4 regions of the Mesorhizobium sp. WSM4840 genome follow, and region 1 is predicted to be linked to each of the others. Evidence: predicted binding sites of a transcription regulator. Region 1 holds the regulator's gene; each other region holds the start of a gene.

Region 1 (3,701 bases):
GGGGGCAGGCTAATAATGGCACTGCTTCCGGTCGCCGAGGCGCTCGAGCGCCTGCTTGAGGATGCTGCGCCCTTGCAGGCTGAAAGCGTCGCCCTGATGGACGCCGCCGACCGCGTGCTGGCGGAGCCGCTCCTGGCGCTCCGCACCCAGCCGCCGTTCAACGCGTCCGCCATGGACGGCTATGCCGTGCGGGCCGAGGATGTCGCATCCGTGCCCGCAAGACTTTCGGTGATCGGCATGGCGCCGGCCGGACGCGGCTTTGCCGGAACAGTCGGCCCGGCGCAGGCCGTGCGCATCTTCACCGGCGCGCCGCTTCCTGCAGGCGCGGACACCATCGTCATCCAGGAGAATGTCCGCGACCTCGGCGGCGGCAGCATCGAAGTGACCGCGTCGACGGTTGAAGGCCGCAACATCCGCCGCCTCGGGCTCGATTTCTCGAAGGGCGACGTCCTGCTGGAGAAAGGCCGCCCGCTTGATCCGGCGGCATTGTCGCTGGCGGCGTCGGCCAACCACCCGCAGGTCAGCGTGGTGAAACGGCCGTTGGTCGCCATCATCGCCACCGGCGACGAATTGCTGCCGCCGGGCAGCGACCTTGGCCCCGACCAGATCATCTCGTCCAATGCCTATGGCGTCGCCGCCGCGGCCCGCTCGGTCGGCGCCAGCGCGCTCGATCTCGGCATCGCCCCCGACCGCAAGGAGGCGATCGCCACGCTGGTGAAACAAGCGGTCGACGCAGGCGCCGACGTCATCGTCACGCTGGGCGGCGCCTCGGTCGGCGACCATGACCTGGTCCATGACGTGCTGACCGGTGAAGGCATGACGCTCGATTTCTGGAAAATCGCCATGCGGCCCGGCAAGCCGCTGATGTTCGGGCGGCTGGGTGACATCCGCTGCATCGGCCTGCCTGGCAATCCGGTGGCGAGCCTGGTCTGCACGCAGCTCTTTCTGACGCCGCTGCTTGCGCGGCTCGGCGGCCGCGCCTTCCGGCAGGACATGCGTCAGGCGCGGCTCGGCGCCGCCATGCCGGCCAACGATCTCAGGCAGGACTATGTACGCGCCGTGGTTAGCGAAGAAGCCGGCACGCTGCTGGCGACCCCGTTCGGCATCCAGGATTCCTCGATGCTCAAAATGCTGGCCGACGCCAACGGGCTGATCGTGCGCGAGCCGTTCGCTCCCCCAGCCGCGACGGGCGCCGCGTGCAGCGTGCTGATGCTACGCTGAACAAAACGTCAACACATTCATTAAATTTTAAACGGTTGCGGAACACAACTGGAACAGATAGTGTTTGTTCTGGGTTTGTTTTTCTGATTCTGTTGGGGGTCGCGATGCTGACACGCAAACAACATGAACTGCTGATGTTCATCCACGAGCGGCTGAAGGAAAGCGGCATTCCGCCCTCGTTCGACGAGATGAAGGAAGCGCTCGACCTCGCCTCGAAGTCGGGGATCCATCGGCTGATCACTGCACTGGAGGAGCGCGGTTTCATTCGCCGCCTGCCCAACCGCGCCCGCGCGCTGGAGGTGCTGCGCCTGCCCGATTCGATCGCGCCCGGCCTCAATGCGGCGCGCAAATTCTCGCCAAGCGTCATTCAGGGCAGCCTTGGGCAGGGCAGCCTCGGACGACAGATCAAGCCGGCGCCTTCGCGCATGCCCGCAGCCGGCAATGACGACGACGTCGTTGCCACCATCTCCATACCGGTGATGGGCCGCATCGCTGCCGGTGTGCCGATCGACGCCATCCAGCACCAGACGCATTCGATTTCGGTACCACCGGACATGATCACCGGCGGCACGCACTACGCGCTGGAGGTCAAGGGTGACTCGATGATCGAGGCCGGCATTTTCGACGGCGACACGGTCATCATCCGCAACGCCGACACCGCCCAGCCTGGCGAGATCATCGTCGCCTTGGTCGACGACGAGGAAGCGACGCTGAAGCGGTTCCGCCGCAAAGGTGCCTCGATCGCACTGGAAGCCGCCAATCCGGCCTATGAGACGCGCATCTTCGGGCCGGACAGGGTCAAGGTGCAAGGCAAGCTCGTCGGACTGATCCGGCGTTACTGAACGGCAGGCTTTTTGGGTTTCTCGGCCCTGCGGTATGGCGGCAGGCCCCTCGCCTCGCGCGAAAATCTCCGCTGCTCATGCCAAGGCCTATAGGGCTGTCTGACGGCAAAACGGATTTCTGCGCGCGTCGTCGCAGATAGCGGATCGAAAAAGACGGCGGCACTGCCCATGCGAGCGAGCTGCCGTTTGGTGACGACGAGAACCAGCGGATTGCGGCAGGGATTATAATAGGCTGTGGCATCATCGATGACGATCAAATCCGCAAAGGCACAGGCTGGCCGTGCGGTTTTGCGGTCGTCGGCGAGCGCGATGATCGCGCCGGACTGGTGCCGGGCGAGGCACAGGCCGGCAGTGCAGTAGAAGGGCGCTCCCGGCGGCAGGTCGGCCGGGTCGACGATGTCGAACCGCACGTCTCCTTTTTCGAATGTCTCCGGCTCGACAATGGTCGCTGAAACCAGCGCATGTTTCCAGTTGTCGGTGGTGAATTCGTTCGAGTGCACCCGGTTGACGGCAAGTTCGCCGCCGCCGATCGGCAGCGCCACCAGATGCGCATCTTCCGAAATCAGCACGTCGGGGGTGCGCGTCTCGGAAATCGTCAGCAGGCCGGCGAGCGCAAAGGGAAGTGCCGCAAGCCGCAACCATGTCGTTGCCATCGTGGCGATGACCAGGGCGGCCGTCACCAGCAGAACCGACTGCAACGAGATCAGCCCGACGGCATCGACCGGCGACCGCTCGGAGATCCATCCCGATATTGCAATCATGGCCGTCAGCCCCTTGCCCATCATGTATAGGAAAGGGCCGTCGAAGCCGAACGGCATTGCCAAGGCGCTGACGACGGCCAGGAACATCACGACCGTGACGATCGGCATGACGGCCAGATTGGCGAACAGGCTGAGCGGCGAGACGCGCTGGAAGTGCCAGATGGCGAAGAGTGCGGTGGCGCTGCCGGCAATGATGGAGGTCATTGCGATGGTACCTGTCCCAGCGGCAAGTTTTCGCGTGACGAAAGCGATCGTTGACCGTCGCTGTGGCGGCGCGGTGGCCTTGTCGGCACGATAGTCGGACCAGCCGGCATAGGCGCCCACGAGAGCAGCGGTCGCGGCGAAGGACATCTGGAAGCTTGGGCCGACCACCTCGTGCGGCGACACGACGATGACGGCGATGGCCGAAATCGCCAGATTGCGCATGGTGAGTGCCGCCCGGTCGAACAGCACGGCGACAAGCATTACCGCCAGCATGATAAAGCTGCGTTCAGCCGCGACCACGATACCGGAAAAAATCAGATAGGCAGCGATGGAAACGAGTGCGGCAGCAGCCGCATATTTTTTGACCGGCCGGCGCGACGAAAAATCGGGAACCAGCGCAAAGGCGCCGCGCAGCAATCCCATGATGGTGCCGGCGACAAGCGCCATGTGCAGGCCGGAAATCGAGATGATGTGGTAGATGCCGGTGCGCCGCATCGATTCGTTTATCTCTTCGGGAATGCCGGCACGCACGCCGACGATCAGCGCGGCGGCAATCTCCCCCTCGGCGCCACCGATGCTGTCCCTGATATGGTCGGCGATGGTTTCACGCGCCTTTTCGATCGAGGAAGAAATGCGCGCGGCGAACGGTGCATCTTCGGAAACGACGATCTTC
Region 2 (3,701 bases), on a different contig from region 1:
TTCAATCTCCGCGGCAAAGCCTGCATCAAGAACCTCTATATCAATCTCAAAATTCAGCCGCAGGGACCGGGCATCAAGATTGGAGGATCCTATATAAGCCCAAACTCCATCGACCGACAGCAGCTTCGAATGATCGAACGAGCCCTCCGTGCGCCATACGCGGCAATAGTGCTTCAGGACCTGATCGAATTGCGCCGTCATCGCCCGGTCGACGAGGAAGAGATTGTTCACCGCCGGTACCACGATGTCGATCTCGACGCCTCGCCTGGCCGCGGTCGTCAGCGCGCTGATCAGTTCCCGATCCGGCAGGAAATAGGGCGACATGATGCGGATCGATTTGCGGGCGACGGAAAATGCCCCGATCAGCAAGTTGTGGTTCGTTTCGATGCTGGCATCCGGCCCGGATGCAACCGCCCGCGCCAGCATCGGTTGACCGGGAGCTGCGGGAAGCGTGGCCACTTGCCAGGTGTCGCCTTTCAGGAGCTCGCCGCTCACGAAGCGCCAATCTTCGGCGGCAACCGAAAAAAGGTCGGCTACGACCGGCCCGGTGACCTGAAAATGCGTGTCCCTCGCGCTGGAGGAACCGGCGAACTCGGCTGAGAATCCCTTTCGGATGTTCATCCCTCCGGTGAACGCAATCGTGCCATCGACGACCAGGATCTTCCGGTGTGTTCTGAGGTTGGCGTAGGGAAGACGCAGGCCCATGACAATGTTGCCGTTGAAGAGGTCTGCTGTGATTCCTGCCTCTCGCAGACGCCCAAGAATGCTGGGGACGGAGTAACGCGCCCCGACGGCATCGATCAGCACGCGAACGCTGACACCCCGCTGGACGGCTCCGGCGAGAGATTCCACGAAAAGCCGCCCGACATCGTCATTGTCGAAGATGTAGGTCTCGAGAAGGATAGCGCGTTGAGCGCCATCAATCGCTCGGCACATTGCGGCATAGGCCTCGTCACCTGTCTCCAATATCGCAATCGCGTTTGCCGAGGTCAGGGCACGCCGGGCCACCCTGTCGCCCAATGTCTTCAGGCCGGTGAAGCGTTGGCCGTACCGCTCGGCAATCAATTCCTCGGCGGCAATGTTGCGCTCATGTTTTGCGGAAGCCGCCTCGCTGGAAAGGGGCCGCATGGCGCTGATCGTTGCACGACGGATGCGGTTTATGCCGGCAACGGCGTAGATGATCGCGCCAAGGAATGGCGACAGGAACATCACGCCAACCCAACCTGTGGCGGCGCGGACGTCTTCCTTCGTCATTATGGCGTGGACAATGCCGATGGCCGCCATCACCAGCGGAATGATCGCGAGGATCTGGGGCCAATGAGTCATTAAGGTCTGCAACATCGCCAGGACTATCCAGCGAGCGGTTGCAGAACGCAATGCAGCTCATGCCCGGCGTTGATTAGCACCTCTTGACCAAGTTTTGGCCGCAGTCACCCAATTCGTAATGCAGAGCACCGCAAGCCTCCAGACCACGGTAACAAAACTGGACAGAGCCGCTGCCTGGTTCGATGGAACGGCCCCCGTCACTGGAGACCAGGAGCCACAGCGGGCACTACAGGCCTAACTTCTCCCGGAGTGCATCAATGCGTTTAGAGGCTTCCGCCTTGCTGAGGCCGTCAGCATAGGCGTCAGGGTCGTCGGCCTGTTCGGCCAAAGTTTTCAAATAGGAGGCTTGTGCGGGGGTCATGGGGTCATCTCCGCTGATCCAATCTTCCGGGTCCTTTTCGACATTTGCCGGTGCCTCGATTTTTGGGTTGTGCCGGTCGCCCATGATCAATCTCCCTTGATGATCACCACAATGAGAATGATCATGATTTGTTCCGCCAGATTGGTATGCGTGTCGCGTCCGCCCGCCCAAGCCGGTTACGCGCAAGCGGAGCGAATCTCTTCTTGGCTATTTCATAGCGTTGACACCTATGGTTGTAATCTTGCACGATCCTCAAATCGGTGACGACGCCCCGTGAGCAGCAATCAGGGCCATTGGAGCAGTACCTGGCTCATAAACGACCCCCAACTCGGGAGTCGGCTTCTTCGAATTATTTGGCCTTCAGCCATGTGTTCGACAGTCCGCTCCTGTAGCGGCTGTCGGCGCGCTTCGAGATAATTCCATTGAGCCCGATCTTCTCGACGGTGCGGAAGAGCGCCAGCGCACTGCCCTCGAAGTGCTCACTGTATTGGATCTTGCCGAGGCCAGGCTCAACCAGTTGCCATAGCGCCTGCTTGCGCTGCAGCAGCGGCAAGGAGCCTAGATCGCGGCCGTCGAGATGGAGGATATCGAAAGTGACGAACACCAGCCGGCTCGGCTCGTTCCAGATCGCGGCTTCCAGCGCAGGGCAATCGGAAGCGCCCTGCTCGCCGGGAACAATGACCTCGCCGTCGAGAATGGCAGTCCGGCATCGCAGATCGACGGCTAGTGCGATGGGCCAGTATTTCGTGGTCCAGTCACGGCCGTTCTTGCTGTAAAGACGCACGCCGCCATTATCGATGATGATCTGGGTTCGATAGCCGTCGAGATTGGCCTCGTGGACCCAGCCCTCATCTTCAGGCGGCCGCTCGACCCGAGTCGGGATCTGCGGCGGAAGAAACTCCAGCCGGCCGCCATCGACCTTGGCACGCTTACTCAATGACGCCACCTTTGACCGCGCAGCGGCGGCTAATCGGCACAGGCAGCACGACATCACCCCAACAGGATGCCTGCCACCTGTGCCGAGCCCCCCGCCAAGCCATTGCAAGCATCTACGCACGAGGCCGATCTGTCGTTAGCTTTGCATCCTAATACTTATCCTGGCGTACATATCTTGCTCGGCGCGGCGCTCTTGCACCGTTCCCGACCGGCTTATTGCTGTCCGGGATTGCCGCCAGCCTACGCAGCCCTTGGCTAGAGCGGTTCGTCATTTCACGGAACCGCAGAACCGCTCTATCTCTTTATTTTTTGACTGCAATTCCGGACGGAAAACCGTTCGCACTTTTCCTGGAATTGCTCCGATTGCGGACTACCTTGGTCAGTCCATCAAAAGCACCACAGCGGGATGCAGCTTCTTCAGATTCGGCAATGATTTCGACTGCCAGGGTATGTCGGGCGTTCCACGCACGACGAGTCGAACATCGGGATGCTTGCGCACCTCAATGGTAAATTTCGCCAGCAGGTTGATGCCGGAAGAGTTGAGAAAGTGAAGGTCCTTCAGATTGAGCGTAATGGAAGCGGGATTCGAGGCAAGAACACGGGTCGCCAACGCCGTGATAGGCGCACCGTCGTCGGAACTGGCAAGCCGCATTGCACCGTCGAAGAAAATTTCGCTTCCTTCAGTCCACACGCGGTAATCGTCTGTCTTGATTTCCATAGCCTGGCTTCGTTTTATTTAGTTGTGAATTTGCGAGATCGGAATGGAGGCATATGTCTCCACGCAAATCCGATCGCTTTCGTCTGCGGCGCTGAATATCCAAGCCAGGCGTGCGCCGTAGTCGCTCATCAACGTCAGCAATCCAAGTCCGGAGCCTCCTACGCCGGCGTTGGCGGCATTGGCTTCAATTCGCTGTATCAGCAGGTCCATGGGGTCGCCAACCGTGATGTCCGCCAGGAGACTTTGGAACTCAGACGCATCTTCACCATCGACTTCATTCGACACTTTGAGCTTGAAGCACTCCGAATCCATCGACGCCTCGATCACGATCTCACCCGGTGCGCGAAACTTGACGGCATT
Region 3 (3,701 bases), on a different contig from region 1:
GGCAGCACCCCGTCGGCGATGAGGAAGCTCGAGGCCCGCAGATGATCGGCAATGACGCGGTGGCTCGCCCGGTTCTTGCCTTCCGCCTTGACGCCGGTCGCCTCTTCCGAGGCTCGGATCAGCGCCTTGAACAGGTCGATGTCGTAATTGTCGTGCTCGCCCTGCAGGACGGCGGCGATGCGCTCCAAACCCATGCCGGTATCGATCGACGGGCGCGGCAGTTCGATCCGCTCCGCCTTCGTCACCTGCTCGAACTGCATGAAGACGAGGTTCCAGATCTCGATGAAACGGTCGCCGTCCTCATCCGGGCTGCCGGGCGGGCCGCCCGGAATGTCGGCGCCATGGTCGTAGAAGATTTCCGAGCACGGACCGCAGGGACCGGTATCGCCCATCGCCCAGAAATTGTCGCTGGTGGCGATGCGGATGATCCTGTCCTCCGGCAGCCCGGCGATCTTCTTCCAGAAGCCTGCGGCCGCGTCGTCGGTATGATAGACGGTCACCAGAAGCCTATCCTTGGCGATGCCAAACTCGCGGGTGATCAGGTTCCAGGCGAGTTCGATGGCGCGCTCCTTGAAATAATCGCCGAAGGAGAAATTGCCGAGCATCTCGAAAAAAGTGTGGTGACGGGCAGTGTAGCCGACATTGTCGAGATCGTTGTGCTTGCCGCCGGCGCGCACGCATTTCTGCGAAGTCGTGGCGCGCGAATAGGGACGGGTTTCAAACCCGGTGAAGACGTTCTTGAACTGCACCATGCCGGCGTTGGTGAACATCAGCGTTGGGTCGTTGCGCGGCACCAGCGGGCTCGACGCCACGACCTCGTGACCTTCTTTGCGGAAATAGTCGAGAAATGCCGACCTGATCTCGTTGACGCCACTCATGAATACTGCCTTTTCGAGAGAACCGCCGATTGCCGGCGGAAAACAGACATGGCCTTTTAGCGGTCGCACCGCACCCTGTCCAGAAACACGGAATTGCTCCAAATCGTAGCCTTGGCCGGCTGTTCGGAATGGCCAGAGCCACCGCCAAAAACGCAAACCGCCGGCCCAAGGCCGGCGGCATGAACACATCGATACTCAATTCGGGATACGTGAACTCAAACGGATATTCTGGCTGGCACAGCCCGCATCCTACATCGCGCCCGCTTCGTCCTCGAAACCGTCGTCTCCACCTTCGGAACCACCATTCTCGAGGAATTTCTCGGCGATAAGTCCGGCATTCTGCCTCAGCGCCAGCTCGATTTCGCGCGCCGTGTCGGGATTGTCGCGCAGGAACAGTTTTGCATTTTCGCGGCCCTGGCCGAGACGCTGCGAATTGTAGGAGAACCAGGCGCCCGACTTCTCGACCACGCCGGCCTTGACGCCGAGGTCGACCAACTCGCCGGTCTTGGACACGCCCTCGCCATACATGATGTCGAATTCGACCACCTTGAAGGGCGGCGCCAGCTTGTTCTTGACCACCTTGACGCGGGTCTGGTTGCCGACGACCTCGTCGCGGTCCTTGACCGAGCCGATGCGACGAATGTCGAGGCGCACCGAAGCGTAGAATTTCAGCGCGTTGCCGCCGGTCGTAGTCTCGGGCGAACCGAACATGACGCCGATCTTCATGCGGATCTGGTTGATGAAGATGACCATGGTGTTGGAGCGCGAGATCGAGGCGGTCAGCTTGCGCAGCGCCTGGCTCATCAGCCGCGCCTGCAGGCCGGGCAGCGAATCGCCCATCTCGCCCTCGATTTCGGCGCGCGGCGTCAGCGCCGCGACCGAATCGACCACCAGCACGTCGATGGCGCCGGAACGCACCAGCGTGTCACAGATCTCCAGCGCCTGCTCGCCGGTGTCGGGCTGCGAAATCAGCAGGTTTTCGAGGTCGACGCCGAGTTTGCGGGCGTAGACCGGATCGAGCGCATGCTCAGCATCGACGAACGCGCAGATGCCGCCCTTCTTCTGGGCTTCGGCCACCGTGTGCAGCGCCAGCGTCGTCTTGCCCGAGCTTTCCGGCCCGTAGATCTCGACGATGCGGCCGCGCGGCAGGCCGCCGACGCCAAGCGCGATGTCGAGGCCAAGCGAACCGGTCGGCACCGTTTCGATCTCGACGACCTGCTCGTTTGCGCCGAGCCGCATGATCGAGCCCTTGCCGAAGGCACGCTCGATTTGCGACAGCGCCGCATCCAGAGCCTTTGATTTGTCCACTGCTTTGTCCTCTACAAGCCGCAAAGAATTCTGAGCCATGATACATCACCCCTTGGTCGTCAATGAAGGCCGGACAATCCGTAATCCTTATTAATTTGTACCTTTTTTGTTCTCATCTGGCAAGGGGAGACAAGCGATTGAAAAACAAATGATATCTGTATCTGTTCTTTTTTTGTTTCGTGTTTTCACCCCAAGATGTATCCTGCTTCCTCCGTGGGATCGTGCTGGCATCTCCCGAATCGCGCCTCCGGTTGCCCGGTTCCGCCGGACGACCTAGTCTCCGCCCGGCAACAGCAAAGGTCATCTCGCCGGCATGATGAAGTCGCCGACAATCCTGGCCGTAGGCGGCGCCTATATAGATCGGCGCGGCCAGGTTTCGGGCACTTTCGTGCCGGCGGCGTCGAATCCCGGCACGATGCGCGAGGCTGTCGGCGGCGCCGTCTTCAATGCGCTGCGCAGCGCCGTGCGCCGTGGCGTCTCCGGTTCGCTGTTTTCGGTGCGCGGCGGCGATGTTCTGGCCGATACGGTCTCGCGCGCCATCACTGCGGCCGGCATTGCCGATCTGTCCGTGGTGTTCCTCGATCGCACGACGCCGAGCAACACGGTGCTGATCGACGGCGACGGCGCGCTGATCGTCGGCCTTGCCGACATGGCGCTCTACGACCTGGCGCTTCCCAAGCAGATCCGCCGTGCCAAGGTGCGCGAGGCGATCAGCACCGCCGATGCGGTCCTGTGCGACGCCAACCTGCCGTCGACGGCGCTGGAGCGGCTGGTGGCGCTTGCCGCCGGCAAGCCTGTCTTCGCCCTCGCCGTCTCACCAGACAAGGCGGTGCGGCTCGCGCCGGTGCTTGGCAGCCTGGCGATGGTCTTCATGGACCGGCGTGAGGCCATCGCACTCGCCGATGTCGGTATCGACACGGCGGAGCGTGATATCATCGACCGCCTGAGGCGCGCCGGCCTCAAAGGCGGCGTGGTGACGGCGGATGACGGTCCGGTGCTGGGTTTCGACGAAGCCGGCGCCTTCTCGATCCTGCCGCCGAAAAAAGTCGCGGACGGCGCCGCCGATGTGCTGGCGGGCGCAACGGTCGCCGCCCTGCTGCGCGGCCTGACGCTGCGCGCGGCGCTGCGTGACGGCGTTGCCGCGGCAATGCTTGCGATCGAAAGTGCCGAACTTGTGCCGATCTTTACGGCGGCAGACTTTGCCGACGCGCTGGCCCTTGTGCCCGAGCCGCAGAAAATTGGCATGAGCTGATGACCAGTGGAGAGGCAGCCTATTTGCCGGCACGCAGCCCCGCTTCATAGGCCCGGCGTGCCCAGACCGACATCTCATCCGGATCGTCGAAGGCGCTGTCGGGAACGCTCCAATACGGCATCGACACCAGCTTGCCGTGCCGCGACCCCGTATAGGTCCATTGCCGACAGCCGGCCGCCTCGAATTCGGGCGCGCTTTCCGCGTCGGCCTTCAGCATCAATTCGCCACGCACCACGATGGCGACGATAACGCCGTCAAAATAG
Region 4 (3,701 bases), on a different contig from region 1:
CTGCGTCGGCGAGGTGTGGTCGCCCTCGATCGCGCCGCCCGGCGCCGGTACTTCGTTGACCGGGACGATCGGCTCGCCGCTGCGCCGGTCGAGTACATAGAGGTCGCCCTGCTTGGTCGGCCCGACCAGCCCCGGCACCACGCCGCCAGCCGTGGTGATGTCGACCAGCGTCGGCTGCGCAGGCACGTCCATGTCCCACAGATCGTGATGCACGGTCTGCCGCACCCAGCGCAATTGGCCGGTGTTGAGATCGAGCGCGGTGATCGAGGAGGAGAATTTCTCGACATTGGCGCTGCGCCCCATACCGAGCTGGTCCGGCGTCTGATTGCCGAGCGGCACATAGAGCAAGCCGAGCTTCTCGTCGGCGCTCGCTGTCGACCACATGTTGGGAGAGTTGTGGGTATAGGTCTGACCCGGCGCCCGTGGCGTCGTCTGGTCCGGATTGCCGGAATCCCAGTTCCAAATCAGGGCGCCGGTGTCGACGTCGAAGGCACGGATGACGCCGGACGGCTCCTGCGTTGAATAATTGTCGTTGACCGCGCCGCCGACGATGATCTTGTTGGCGACGATCAGCGGCGCCGAGGTCGAATAATAATAGCCCGGCTTCGGATATGGCATGTTGGCAAGCAGGTTCAGCGTGCCGCCTTCGGCAAATGTGGGACAGACCTGGCCATTCGCGGCGTCGAGCGCGATCAGCCTAGCGTCGGATGTCGGCAGATAGATGCGTGCCGCACAGGGCTGGCCGGCGGCGATTTTGGCATCGACATAATAGGACACGCCGCGGCAGGTCTGGTGCTGGCGGTCCTTGTCCAACTTGATCTTGGGATCGAAGCGCCATTTCTCCTTGCCGCTGGCGGCATCGATCGCAATGGCGAAATTGTGCGGCGTGCAAATGTAGAGCGTGTCGGCAACCTTCAGCGGCGTCACCTGATAGGTCGTCTCACTGATATCGTCGGGCCCTTTCACATCGCCGGTGCGATAGGTCCAGGCCGGCTGCAGATTGGCAACGTTTTCGGGGGTGATCTGGTCGAGCGGCGAATAGCGCTGGCCATACGTCGTGCGACCGTAATAGTGCCATTCGCCGGCTGGCACATTGCCGCCGCGATCGGCGGTCGGCGTCACCTTGTCGGTGTTGAGTTCGCCGGCAATATTCTTTGGATCGGTCGTCATCGAATAGCCGGCGACGCCGATCGACGCCAGCACGGCGAGGATCAGCGGCGCGCGACCATCGGGACCGGTGAGCCCGCCCCGCGCCCACGGTGTCAGCAGCCACAACGCGATAAGCACGATAATGCCGCCGCGCGGACCGAGCTCCCACCAGTCGAAGCCGGTTTCCCAGACCGCCCAGCAAAGCGTGCCGATGACGATCGCCGCGTACAGCCACAGCGCCATGGATTTGCGCCTGTAGAGCAGCCAGGCAGCGACGAGGAAGGCTATGCCGGCAATGACGTAATACCAACTGCCACCTAGCGAAGCTAACCAGATGCCGCCGCCGCCGAGTACCAGGCCGATAAGGAAAAGGATGAGGGAGGTGATGACGACAGCCAAAACGATGCTCCTTCGACTGGTGCGCGCTTCGCACGCGTCAATGGGCAACCCGGCATTGCGTTCCTGCCCCGAGCACAACTTTCTCCGGCCCGCCATGGCTGTCAAGCAGGCTGGCGCTATAGGTGGTGTTCTACCGGATTTGTAACTCCCCCGCCTGGATTGAGAACAAAACGGAGACACTTCTGGCCTTTCGCTGCCGAATCACTACATTCGGGGACAATGTCCGGCTTTTCGGAAGACATGCCCTTTTTTGACGAACCGAATGCGCGGCCCACGGCCCCGTCCGGCATTGCCGCGCGCGCCATGGCTGCCCGCAGCGGCCACACCAATGCGCCCGACTATCTGAACGGGCTCAACCCCGAACAGCGGCTGGCGGTGGAAACCACCGAGGGTCCGGTTCTGGTGCTGGCCGGCGCCGGCACCGGCAAGACGCGTGTCTTGACCACCCGCATCGCTCACATCCTCGCCACGAAGAGAGCCTTCCCGTCGCAGATCCTCGCCGTCACCTTCACCAACAAGGCCGCGCGCGAAATGAAGCAGCGCATTGGCCTGCTGATCGGCGACGGCAATGTCGAAGGCATGCCGTGGCTCGGCACCTTCCACTCGATTGGAGTGAAGCTGCTGCGCCGCCACGCCGAGCTTGCCGGGCTCAAATCCGACTTCACCATTCTCGACACCGACGACGTCGTGCGCCTGATCAAGCAGCTCATCCAGGCCGAAGGGCTGGACGACAAGCGCTGGCCGGCCAGGCAGTTCGCCCAGATGATCGACGGCTGGAAGAACAAGGGGCTTGGCCCTGCCGACATTCCCGAGGGCGACGCCCGCGCCTTCGCCAACGGCAAGGGCCGCGAGCTCTACAAGGCCTATCAGGAGCGGCTGAAGACACTGAACGCCTGCGACTTCGGCGACCTCCTGTGCCACCCGATCCGCATCTTCCGCGACAATCCGGACGTGCTGAAGGAGTACCACAAGCGCTTCAAATACATTCTCGTCGACGAGTACCAGGACACCAACACCGCCCAATACATGTGGCTGCGCCTGCTGGCCCAGCGGCCGCAATCCTCCCCCCTTGAGGGGGAGGTGCCCGCGAAGCGGGCGGAGGGGGTCGCCTCAGAAGGGACCGCCAGAGCGTCGAGCACTGCCGCACGGACCCCACCCGGCCGGGCTTTGCCCGGCCACCCTCCCCTCAAGGGGGAGGGAAACCCGCGCCCAGCCACCGTAAACATCTGTTGCGTCGGCGACGACGATCAATCCATCTATGGCTGGCGTGGGGCCGAGGTCGATAACATCCTGCGCTTCGACAAGGATTTCCCCGGCGCCGCGATCATCCGGCTGGAGCGCAACTACCGCTCCACCGCGCACATCCTCGGCACCGCCTCCCATCTCATCGCCCACAATGAAGGCCGCTTCGGCAAGACGCTGTTCACCGAAAAGATCGCCGAGGACGACGAGAAGGTCCATGTCCATGCCGCCTGGGATTCCGAGGAGGAGGCCCGCGCCGTTGGCGAAACCATCGAGGCCTACCAGCGGCAGAAGCACAATCTCAACGACATGGCCATTCTTGTCCGCGCGTCCTTTCAGATGCGCGAATTCGAGGATCGTTTCGTCACGCTCGGCCTCAACTATCGCGTCATCGGCGGCCCGCGCTTCTACGAGCGCCTCGAAATCCGCGATGCGCTGGCCTTCTTCCGCGTCGTCGCGCAAGGCGCAGACGACCTAGCCTTCGAGCGTATCGTCAACGTGCCGAAGCGCGGGCTGGGCGAAGCCACCATCCGCCAGATCCACGACACCGCCAGGACGCTCCGCATTCCGATGCTGGAGGCTGCGGAAAAACTCGCCGAGAGCGACGAACTGAAGCCGAAGCCGCGCGCAGCATTGCGCGAAGTCGCCGCCAATTTCGAGCGCTGGCAGAAGGGGCTGGAAACCACGCCGCACACCGAGCTGGCCGAGACCATCCTGGAGGAGAGCGGCTACACCGACATGTGGAAAAACGACCGCTCGGTGGAAGCGCCCGGCCGGCTGGAAAACCTGAAAGAGCTGATCCGCTCGATGGAGGAGTACGAATCGCTGCGCTCCTTCCTCGAACATGTAGCACTGGTGATGGACGCCGAGCAGAATGCCGAGCTCGACGCCGTCAACATCATGACGCTGCA

The links. The regulator LexA, encoded in region 1, represses DNA repair genes until DNA is damaged. The targets are predictions, from matches to a motif close to TGTTCNNNNTGTGTTCNG.
Region 2: a site for LexA is predicted at 1,806-1,823, ahead of AC0L3I_RS19745 (DUF3072 domain-containing protein). Genes of this name have one in related genera too.
Region 3: a site for LexA is predicted at 2,349-2,366, ahead of recA (recombinase RecA). Genes of this name have one in related genera too.
Region 4: a site for LexA is predicted at 1,710-1,727, ahead of AC0L3I_RS08390 (ATP-dependent helicase). Genes of this name have one in related genera too.

Annotation. Positions count from the first base shown of each region.
Region 1 covers NZ_JBVVQD010000005.1:164,129-167,829, forward strand. The annotation lists gene moaC (cyclic pyranopterin monophosphate synthase MoaC) at 1-13, shown strand, start outside; gene AC0L3I_RS09810 (molybdopterin molybdotransferase MoeA) at 16-1,221, shown strand; gene lexA (transcriptional repressor LexA) at 1,326-2,063, shown strand; gene AC0L3I_RS09820 (ComEC/Rec2 family competence protein) at 2,057-3,701, opposite strand, start outside.
Region 2 covers NZ_JBVVQD010000014.1:107,659-111,359, forward strand. The annotation lists gene AC0L3I_RS19740 (phospholipase D-like domain-containing protein) at 1-1,341, opposite strand, end outside; gene AC0L3I_RS19745 (DUF3072 domain-containing protein) at 1,553-1,771, opposite strand; gene AC0L3I_RS19750 (ATP-dependent DNA ligase) at 2,037-2,633, opposite strand; gene AC0L3I_RS19755 (slr1659 superfamily regulator) at 3,003-3,341, opposite strand; gene AC0L3I_RS19760 (slr1658 superfamily regulator) at 3,360-3,701, opposite strand, start outside.
Region 3 covers NZ_JBVVQD010000048.1:7,553-11,253, forward strand. The annotation lists gene alaS (alanine--tRNA ligase) at 1-878, opposite strand, end outside; gene recA (recombinase RecA) at 1,128-2,225, opposite strand; gene AC0L3I_RS34160 (carbohydrate kinase family protein) at 2,500-3,438, shown strand; gene AC0L3I_RS34165 (TfoX/Sxy family protein) at 3,458-3,701, opposite strand, start outside.
Region 4 covers NZ_JBVVQD010000004.1:176,551-180,251, reverse strand. The annotation lists partial or broken gene AC0L3I_RS08395 (glucose/quinate/shikimate family membrane-bound PQQ-dependent dehydrogenase) at 1-1,548, opposite strand, end outside; gene AC0L3I_RS08390 (ATP-dependent helicase) at 1,768-3,701, shown strand, end outside.